3 regions of the Nocardia sp. NPDC004604 genome follow, and region 1 is predicted to be linked to each of the others. Evidence: riboswitches for the same ligand, from Rfam matches in the RefSeq annotation. Region 1 holds a riboswitch; each other region holds the start of a gene.
What was found. Region 1 has a riboswitch for glycine ahead of glyA (serine hydroxymethyltransferase). Riboswitches for the same ligand answer to the same signal wherever they lie in the genome.
Positions count from the first base shown of each region.

Region 2: another riboswitch for glycine. It lies ahead of gcvP (aminomethyl-transferring glycine dehydrogenase); the one in region 1 lies ahead of glyA (serine hydroxymethyltransferase).
Region 3: another riboswitch for glycine. It lies ahead of gcvP (aminomethyl-transferring glycine dehydrogenase); the one in region 1 lies ahead of glyA (serine hydroxymethyltransferase).

Region 1 is NZ_JBEXLC010000078.1:17,315-20,588, reverse strand. It holds gene ABZW16_RS26155 (L-serine ammonia-lyase) at 1-60, opposite strand, end outside; gene glyA (serine hydroxymethyltransferase) at 57-1,346, opposite strand; glycine riboswitch at 1,382-1,480, opposite strand; gene ABZW16_RS26145 (IclR family transcriptional regulator) at 1,725-2,510, opposite strand; gene ABZW16_RS26140 (putative nucleotidyltransferase substrate binding domain-containing protein) at 2,524-3,274, opposite strand, start outside.
Region 2 is NZ_JBEXLC010000038.1:35,312-38,585, reverse strand. It holds gene gcvP (aminomethyl-transferring glycine dehydrogenase) at 1-1,767, opposite strand, end outside; glycine riboswitch at 1,939-2,039, opposite strand; gene ABZW16_RS16155 (MerR family transcriptional regulator) at 2,173-2,772, opposite strand; gene ABZW16_RS16150 (bifunctional nuclease family protein) at 2,960-3,274, opposite strand, start outside.
Region 3 is NZ_JBEXLC010000008.1:94,355-97,628, forward strand. It holds gene lipA (lipoyl synthase) at 1-942, opposite strand, end outside; glycine riboswitch at 1,303-1,410, shown strand; gene gcvP (aminomethyl-transferring glycine dehydrogenase) at 1,534-3,274, shown strand, end outside.

The DNA of each region.
Region 1 (3,274 bases):
CGTATGCGAACTCGACGGCCCGATGCCGACCCGGAACAGATCGAAAATGCTGACCGTCATGCCGTACCGCGCAGACCCGGGTACAGCGGGAACCGGCGTACCAGCGCATCGACGCGCTCGGTCGATTCGGCGATGGACTGCCCCCGCAGTAGCGCGACCGCGATGATATCGGCGACCTCGGTGAACGCCTCGATATCGAACCCGCGGGTGGCCAGCGCTGGCGTGCCGATCCGCAGTCCCGAGCTGACCATCGGCGGGCGCGGATCGAACGGAACGGCATTGCGGTTCACCGTGATGCCGATGTCGTGCAGCAGATCCTCCCCCTGCTGACCGTCGAGTTCGGAATCGCGCAGATCGACGAGCACCAGGTGCACATCGGTGCCGCCGCTGACGACATTGATGCCCGCCGCCCGGCAGTCCGTGGCGAGCAACCGTTCGGCGAGCAGGCGCGCACCGGCGAGAGTGCGCTCCTGACGTTCCCGAAACACCGGTTCGCTCGCCATTTTGAACGCGACGGCCTTGGCCGCGATCACATGCTCGAGCGGCCCACCCTGCTGTCCGGGAAAGACCGCCGAACCCAGCTTCTTGGCCAATTCCTCGACCGCGAGAATGAATCCGCCACGGGGTCCGCCGAGCGTCTTGTGGGTTGTCGAGGTGACGATATGCGCGTGCGGCACCGGCGAGGGATGCAGCCCGGCCGCGACCAGACCGGCGAAGTGCGCCATATCCACCATCAAATACGCGCCGACTTCATCTGCGATGCGGCGGAATTCGGCGAAATCGAGATGGCGCGGGTAGGCGGACCACCCCGCCACGATCAGCTTCGGCCGGTGCTCGTGGGCGAGCCTGCGCACCTCGTCCATATCGATGAGATGGTCCTCGGCCCGAACGTGATAGGCCGCGACGTCATAGAGCCGTCCGGAGAAGTTGATCTTCATCCCGTGCGTGAGATGACCGCCGTGATCCAGCGCCAGCCCGAGGATGCCGTCACCGGGCCGCAGCACCGCGTGCATCGCCGCCGCATTCGCCTGCGCCCCCGAATGCGGTTGCACGTTCACGTATTCGGCGCCGAAGAGCCCGCGCAGTCGCTCGATCGCCAGCGACTCGATCTGGTCGATATGCTCGCACCCGCCGTAGTAGCGACGCCCCGGATATCCTTCGGCGTACTTATTGGTCAGCACCGATCCCTGCGCCTGCATCACCGCGAGCGGCGCGTAGTTCTCCGATGCGATCATCTCCAGCCCGTGCTGCTGACGGTCGACCTCCCGGTCCACCAATTCGGCGACGAGCGGGTCGAATTCGCGCAGTGTGGCATCGAGTTCGGTTCGGATAGCGGAGTCGGCCATGGGGAGCCTTTCGTCGACGCGTGCGCGTAGGTGGCTCCTCCCGCTCTGTCCAATGGCCTGAGAGATTCACGCACCCGGTCGGTGCGTTTGCCCCGTCGGCGAGTGCGCGTGCACTGCTTTCCAGAGTTGCCTGAGCGCAGCGGTCCTGGGCCTGAGAGATTCCCGGGAGGTGTTGCTCCTTCGGCTTCCACATACGGTGTGGAGATCTCCCGCTGCACGTCGAACGGCGGATATTCGGTTTCGCAAGAAGCCAACAAGTTGCGTAAGTCGCAACACGAAGCTCCATACGCAACTCAGTATTGGACCAACCCAACCCCATGTCAACACGAGAAGGACAACCGAGATCAGATAACTTTCGATCCCACTCGGCGCGGGAGTTCAGCCCAGATAACCGAGGCGGCGGCTGATATCGGCGGCGCTGGCGATGGTCAGTTGGGCCACGTCGGCGAAGCGGTCCGGACTCAGGCGGTAGGCCGGGCCGGAAACGCTCAATGCCGCAACGACGGCACCGGTGCTGTCGTAGACCGGCGCGGCGACGGCGTTCAGGCCGATCTCCAGTTCCTCGCGTACATCGGCCCAGCCGTTCTCGCGCACCGCGACGAGTTGTGCGGCGAGGTCGGCGACCCTGGTCAGCGTATTGGTGGTGAATGCCTCGAGTTTGGCGCCGACGCGCTTGCGCATCTCCCCCGGCTCCAGATCCGCGAGCAGTACCTTGCCGCTGGAGGTGGCGTGCGCCGGACAACTCTGACCGACCCAGGACCGCAACGCGATCGAACCCGGCCCGTGCGCCTCGGCGATATTGATGATCCGACTACCGTCCAGCACAGCGAGATTGGTCGTCTCACCGGCCTCGATCGCCAGCGCGTTGCAGGCGCTCTGACTCTGTCCGACGAGATCGACCTGGGCACTGGTGGATCCGGCGAGCCGAACGATCGAGAAACCGAGCCGATACTTGCCGCGCTCGGACAGTTGCTCGACGTATCCCCGCGATTCCAGCACGGCGATCAACCGCGAAACGGTAGATTTGTGGACGCCGAGTTCGCCGGCGATCTCCGTGACGCCCGCCTGCCCGAGCTTGGCAATGATCTCCATGACCAGCAGCGCTCGGTCGACGGACTGCACCGCGGCCGTCCGCCCGTTGTCCTCGACACCTTGTTTCGCCATGACAATCGCCATTCTAGGTGGTTGTGGCTCCCATGCTGCCGACCCGTCGTTGCACCGCCGCGATTTCGCGCAGGGCATCGTTGAGCAGGCTCCGATTCAACGGCGAGAGTTCCGACATCATGACAATATCGCCGGGACTGTGCCCAGCCGACAACTGCTCGACCTGATGCACCATCCGCAGGCGCTGCAACATGACGAAGACCTCGGTCAGCATGGTGACATCCCGATCGGTGAGCGCACCAGCACTCGCCGCCGCTGCCAATCGCACCGGGGTGGACGCCGAGGTCACGCCCGCCGCCAGCCCACCCCAGCGCGCCAGGTTGACGATCGGCGCCAGCGCATGGTTCTTCAGGTCGAAGGTGCCGCCGCGCCGGGACAGCACATCGCGCAGTGACCGTGTCCGCACCCGTCCCGATAACGCGTCCAGCAGTTGCAGCCGCAGCGCATTCGGGTGTTCGGCCCGCATCCGCCCGAACGCCGCTGGCACGGTATGCAGCGCGGCGTCGCCCCACACCACCCGCCCGTCGATGAGCAGCGACGACAGGATCAGCCCCCGATCCTGCAGCGGATCGTCGAGCCAGCCCTCGGCCGCCCGCGCCCATTCGGTGCGCGACCGGGCGAACTTCGGCTTCGCGGCGATGGCCCCATTACTGTCCGCAGGTAGTCCGCAGGCATCGAGAATCGCGTGCACGCGCGCCGCGACAGCGCGCAATTGCCCACTGGCCGAGGACAATTCGTCGGACCACGAGAGCGCACTGTCGACA
Region 2 (3,274 bases), on a different contig from region 1:
ATTGGTGCCGTGCGCGCTGGAGGGAATCAGGCAGGTATCGCGGTGCGCGTCACCACGATCGAGGTGGTAGCGCCGGATCGCCAGCAGTCCGGCGTATTCGCCCTGGCTGCCCGCATTCGGCTGCAGGCTCACCGAGTCGTAGCCGGTGATCGCGGACAGCCAGTTCTCCAGATCGGTGATCACCTTCAGCAGACCGGGCGCATCCTCGACCGGCGCGTACGGATGCACGCGGGCGAAGCCGGGCCAGGTGATTGCCTCCATTTCCGCGGTCGCATTGAGCTTCATGGTGCAGGAACCGAGCGGAATCATGCTGCGGTCCAGCGCGATATCCTTATCGGAGAGCCGCCGCAGGTAGCGCAGCATCGCGGTTTCGGTGTGGTAGCTGGTGAATGCCGGGTGGGTGAGAAAGTCCGAGGTACGGGTTTCGACGGAGACCGCCGCCGCGGGACCGCTCGCCTCGGAAGTCAGTGCGGTGCCGAAGGATTCGAGCACGGCGGCGACATGGGTCTCGGTGGTCGCCTCATCACAGGCGACACCGACGTGGTCTGCGTCGACCAACCGCAGGTTGATACCGCTCGACTTCGCCTTCGCCACTACGGCTTCCGCGCCACCGGGCACCCGCACCAGCAGCGTATCGAAGTAATTGTCGTGCACCACGGCACCATCGAGTCCGGTCGCAATGGCCGCCGCCCGCCGATGCACGCGCCGAGCGATCTCGCGTAGTCCATCGGGTCCGTGATAGCTCGCGTACATCGCGGCCACAATCGCCAGCAGCACCTGCGCGGTGCAAATATTAGAGGTCGCCTTCTCCCGGCGAATATGCTGCTCGCGGGTCTGCAGTGCGAGTCGATACGCCTGATGGCCATCGGCATCCACCGACACCCCGACGAGTCGACCCGGCAGCTGACGCGCATGCGCGGCGTGCACCGATAGATATCCGGCGTGCGGACCGCCGAACCCCATCGGCACACCGAAACGCTGTGTGGTGCCGAAACATACGTCCGCGCCCTGCTCCCCCGGCGGCGTGATCAGCGTCAACGCGAGCAGATCCGCGCCGACCGCGACCAACGCGCCCCGCTCGTGCGCCGCCTCGATCACCGGCCGCCAGTCCACGATCCGACCCGAAGCGCCCGGAACCTGAACCAGCACACCGAAGTACTCGCCATCAGGCAGTTCACCGCCCGACAGATCCGCCTCGACGATCTCGATTCCCAGCGGTTCGGCGCGAGTGTGCAGCACGGTCTTGGTCTGTGGGAACAGATCATCGGAGATCAGCAGGCGCGCGGAGGTGGACTTGCCAGCCCGACGCAGCAGCGTCATCGCCTCGGCGGCGGCGGTGGCCTCGTCCAGCATGGACGCATTGGCCACCTCCATCCCGGTCAGATCCGAGACCATGGTCTGGAAGTTGAGCAGTGCCTCGAGCCGCCCCTGGCTGATCTCGGGCTGGTACGGGGTATAGGCCGTGTACCAGGCGGGATTCTCCAGCAGGCTGCGCACCAGCACCGGCGGAGTCAACGTGTCGTAGTAGCCGAGCCCGATCATCGAGGTGGCGACGGTATTCGAATGCGCGAGCGCGGCCAGTTCGTCGAGCACCTCGTGCTCGGTCGCGGCGGGCGGCAGCACCTCGAGTCCGGAGCCGTCCAGAATGCTCGCGGGTAGTGCCGCGGTGGCGAGCTCGGCCAGCGAGCCGACGCCGACGACGTCCAGGATCCGGGCGAGTTCATCCCGGTCGGGTCCGATATGGCGGTCGGCGAATGATCGAGTCACGACAAGCTCCCAAGGTCGGGCGGGTCGACCAACGGCGGTCGACGGATACCGGCCTCCCCCTCTGTCGTGGAGCCTGAGAGATTCGGATGCCGCGACGCAGGTGCCGAGACCCCTTTCCCCATGGGCGGGCAACCGCCGCGTTGTGCGGAGTTGCCACTTTCCAGAGACGTCGAAGCCCGTACGGTCCCTTTTGCCTGAGAGATTGACGGGGAGGTGCTGCTCCTTCGGCGCCCGAACTCTTGTGAAGTCCGGAACTCTCCCGCACGGCGGCGACGCACCGTCAGTTTATGCCGCGCGCGCAACGAATGACGCCACCGGACCCCGGATGGGCGTGTAGCGCTCATCACTTCGGCCGGACAGTCGAGTGCCCGCCGCCGCAGCGACAGGCACTCGACAAATCGATCCCTAGCCGGTCTTCTGGTTCATCCGAGCCTTACGACGGAAGGAAAGCTCATCCTCCGGCCGCTCGCTCGCGCTGCCGCTCACGGCCCGCTCGGCCGGGAAGTTGGCGATGGCTCCGGTCAATTCCCGCATGGCGCCGCTGACCGCGATTCCGAAGACGCCCTGCCCACCCTGCAGTAAATCGACTACCTCCTCGGGCGAGGTGCACTCGTACACCGAGGTCCCATCGGAGAACAACGTAATGCCCGCTAGATCCTGCACGCCGCGACTGCGTAGATGGTCGACGGCGATGCGAATGTTCTGCAACGAGATGCCCGCGTCCAATAGTCGCTTCACGATCTTCAAGACGAGAATGTCCTTGAACGAATACAGGCGCTGGCTGCCCGAACCCGCAGCCCCACGGATGGACGGAACGACCAATCCGGTGCGCGCCCAGTAATCGAGCTGCCGGTAGGTGATCCCGGCCACCTGGCACGCGCTCGGTACGCGGTAGCCCACCAAATCGTCGGGGACCGAATCATCCGGGAACAGGCCTGGCTGTACCACATCCTGCGATTGCTCTGCCACTGACCACTCCCTTGCTTCGCCGACGCCTAGCCTCATCGATGACCCGGCTCCGTCACGACCAACGACCGGCCGTAACGGACGTGGCCCAACTATCGAGATTACTCCCTGTGATTCTCCCGGGAGCGGCATCGTCGGACCAAACGCGACGCGCGGTAGAAGTCTCGACCTCTACTTCACCTCTAGAAGAAAGAGCTCGACCAACCCACCGCCCTGGCGCAGCGGCTCAGCTGTCGGTGGCCTTGAAGTCGTCCGGCGAAACGGATTCGAGGAACTCCTTGAACTTCTCCACCTCGTCCTCGCGCTCGTCCGGCATAACCAGCCCGGCCTCTTCGAGCACCGGTTCCTCGGCATAGATAGGGCAACCCACCCGCAAGGCGATCGCTATCGAATCCGACGGCCGGGCCGAGATCCGCAGATCGTTGTCGAAGACCAGATCCGCGTAGAAGGTGCCCTCCTGCAGATCGACGATCCGCACTTCCTTGAGAGTGTGCCCGAGGTCGGCGATCAGGATCTTGATCAGATCGTGGGTCAGTGGACG
Region 3 (3,274 bases), on a different contig from region 1:
ATCGGCGGCGGCCATCGCCTCGGCATGCAGGCGGCCTGCACGGTAGGAGGACCGGACCAGTGGACCCGACATGACGCCGAGGAATCCGATCTCGCGGGCCACCTGCTCGAGGTGCGCGAACTCCTCGGGCTCGGCCCATCGCCGGACGGGATGGTGCCGGGACGACGGACGCAGGTACTGGGTGATCGTGATCAGCTGGCAGCCCGCGTCGTGCAGGTCCCGAAGTGACTGGATCACCTCGTCGGTGGTCTCGCCCAATCCGAGGATGAGGTTCGACTTCGTGATCAGACCGTCCGCCCTGGCCCGGGTGATCACATCGAGCGACCGCTCATAGGTGAAGGCGGGCCGGATCCGGCGAAACACGCGTGGAACGGTCTCGACGTTGTGCGCCAGCACTTCTGGACGGGTGTCGAAGACCTCACACAGTTGTCCGGGATCCGCGTTGAAGTCCGGAATCAACAGTTCTACGCCGGTGCCCGGGCTCTGCTGGCGAATCTGGCGCACCGTTTCGGCATACAGCCAGGAGCCGCCGTCCGGTAGATCGTCGCGAGCGACGCCGGTCACCGTGGCGTACCGGAGGTCCATCGCGCGCACCGACTCGGCGACCCGTCGCGGCTCGTCGAGGTCGAGGTCGGCGGGTTTGCCCGTATCGATCTGGCAGAAGTCGCAACGCCGCGTGCACTGGTCTCCGCCGATGAGGAAGGTCGCCTCGCGGTCCTCCCAGCACTCGAAGATGTTGGGGCACCCCGCCTCCTGGCAGACGGTGTGCAGGTGCTCGCGTTCGACGAGGGCGGCGAGCGCTCGGTACTCGGGTCCGGTGCGCATCCGCACCTTCATCCACGGCGGCTTGCGTTCGACCGGAGTCCGGGCGTTGCGAACCTCGAGCCGAAGCAGTCGACGCCCGTCCGGGGCGAGGGGGGAGGGGTGGGGTGAGGCGCTGATGGGAACTCCTTCGATAGCCGGAGCCGGCGAGAGCTCGCTGGAAGGATCCGGCTGCTGTGCGACGACGCGAAGTCGCCGGGTGATGTCAGACCCGCACGGTCATGGCCGAGCAGCGCTCGCAGGAAGCGGTGTCAGCAGGGGGAAGAGAAGGCAGGCCCTCGATACCTTTGCGGGACTTGGTATCTGGACGCCGAATGCTCGGTGTGTGCGGTCACAGCTGAGCGAGTTCCAGACCGAGGATGCCAAACGCTGATGCGTTTTGGCAAGGGGGATCGGCGGTCGAGTGGTCCCGGGAGGTCGGTGGCAGACAAACCTCGGGGGAGTGTGTACTGTTCTGCAAGTCACAACTGAAGACGCCGATGACGCGCAGCGGGAGAACCTCCGAGTTTCAGACTTCTGAACTCCGAGGCGCCGTAGGAGCAACTTCCTCCCCGGGAATCTCTCAGGCCCCAGTACCGCAGCGCCGAGGCAACTCTGGAGAACAGGAACGGCCGCAGGCCGGTACTTACCGAAGGTGAAGAGCAACGCCGTAGTGCGGCAATGCCCAAACTCTCAGGTTTCAGGACAGAGCGGGGAGGTGCCCCCTAGTCGATGTCCGGTGCGGTCCGGACAGAGCGAAACCGGAGTCACCTCGTGCCAGTTGAAACCCGCATTGCCCCCAATGGTGGGCCCTCTACCAGCGACTTTCCCTCGCGTCATATCGGTCCCGACGCCTCCGCAGCACAGCACATGCTCGATGCACTCGGCTACGAAACGCTCGATGAGCTCATCGACGGCGTGGTGCCGGACCAGATCCGCAGCGAGAAGGCCATGGACCTGCCGGCGGCCCGGAGCGAGCCGCAGGTCCTCGCCGATCTGCGTGCCCTCGCCGACCGCAATCAGACCCGTGTCCAGATGATCGGTCTCGGCTACCACGACACCGTCACACCTGCGGTTTTGCGGCGAAACCTGCTCGAATCGCCGGCCTGGTACACCGCCTACACGCCCTATCAGCCGGAGATCTCCCAGGGGCGGCTCGAGGCGTTGCTGACCTTCCAGACATTGATCGAGGATCTCACCGCGCTCCCCGTGGCCGGGGCCTCCCTGCTGGACGAGGCCACCGCCGTGATGGAGGCCGTGCTGCTCATGCGGCGGGCGAACAAGTCCAAGTCCGCCGCGAACCGGGTGATCGTCGACGCGGACTGCCTGCCGCAGACCCTCGCGGTCGTCCAGGGGCGTGCCAAGTCGGTCGGCATCGAGGTGCTGGTCGCGGATCTCTCCAGTGAATTGCCGGACGGCGACGCATTCGGTGTGGTGTTCCAGGCGCCGGGCGCGAGCGGCGCCGTGCGCGACCTGTCACCGCTGATCGCGGCCGCGGGCGAGCGCGGCGCACTGACCACGGTGGCCGCTGACCTGCTCTCGTTGACGATCTTGACGCCGCCCGGAGAACAGGGCGCCGACATCGCGGTCGGATCCGCGCAGCGCTTCGGCGTGCCACTGTTCTTCGGCGGCCCACACGCCGGCTACATGGCCGTGCGCACCGGGCTCGAGCGAATGCTCCCGGGCCGCCTGGTCGGGGTCTCCGTCGACGTCGACGGACAGCCCGCCTACCGGCTCGCGCTGCAGACCCGCGAACAGCACATCCGCCGCGACAAGGCGACCAGCAACATCTGCACCGCGCAGGCACTGCTCGCCAACGTGGCCGCCATGTACGCGGCCTACCACGGTCCGGAGGGTCTGCGCATCATCGCAACCCGCGTCCACCGCCATGCCGTGACGATTGCCGAGAGCCTGCGGGCGGCCGGCCACCAGATCGTGCACGACCGCTTCTTCGACACCGTGCAGGTCCGGGTGCCGGGTCAGGCAAGGGAGTTCGTCGCCAACGCCGATCGCTACGGCATCAACTTGCGCCTGGCGGACGACGACCACGTCGGCATCTCCTGCAACGAGTGCACCACCGACGACGTGGTACGTCGCGTCGTGGCCGCCTTCGGCGCGATGGTGACGGCAACGCCGACCACGGTCGCCGGGCTGCCGACCGAGCTCGAACGCACCTCGAAGTTCTTGCAGCACCCCGTATTCCACGAGCACCGTTCGGAAACCGCGATGCTGCGGTTCCTTCGAAAGCTCTCGGACAAGGATCTCGCCCTGGACCGCACCATGATCCCGCTGGGGTCGTGCACGATGAAGCTGAACTCCGCGGTGGAGATGGAGCCCATCAGCTGGCCCGGATTCGCCGGCATCCACCCCTACGCGCCCTCCGAGCAGACCGGCGGGTACCTGGAGCTGATCGACGACCTCGAGCGGTGGCTCGGGGAGATCACCGGATACGATCGAGTCTCGTTGCAGCCCA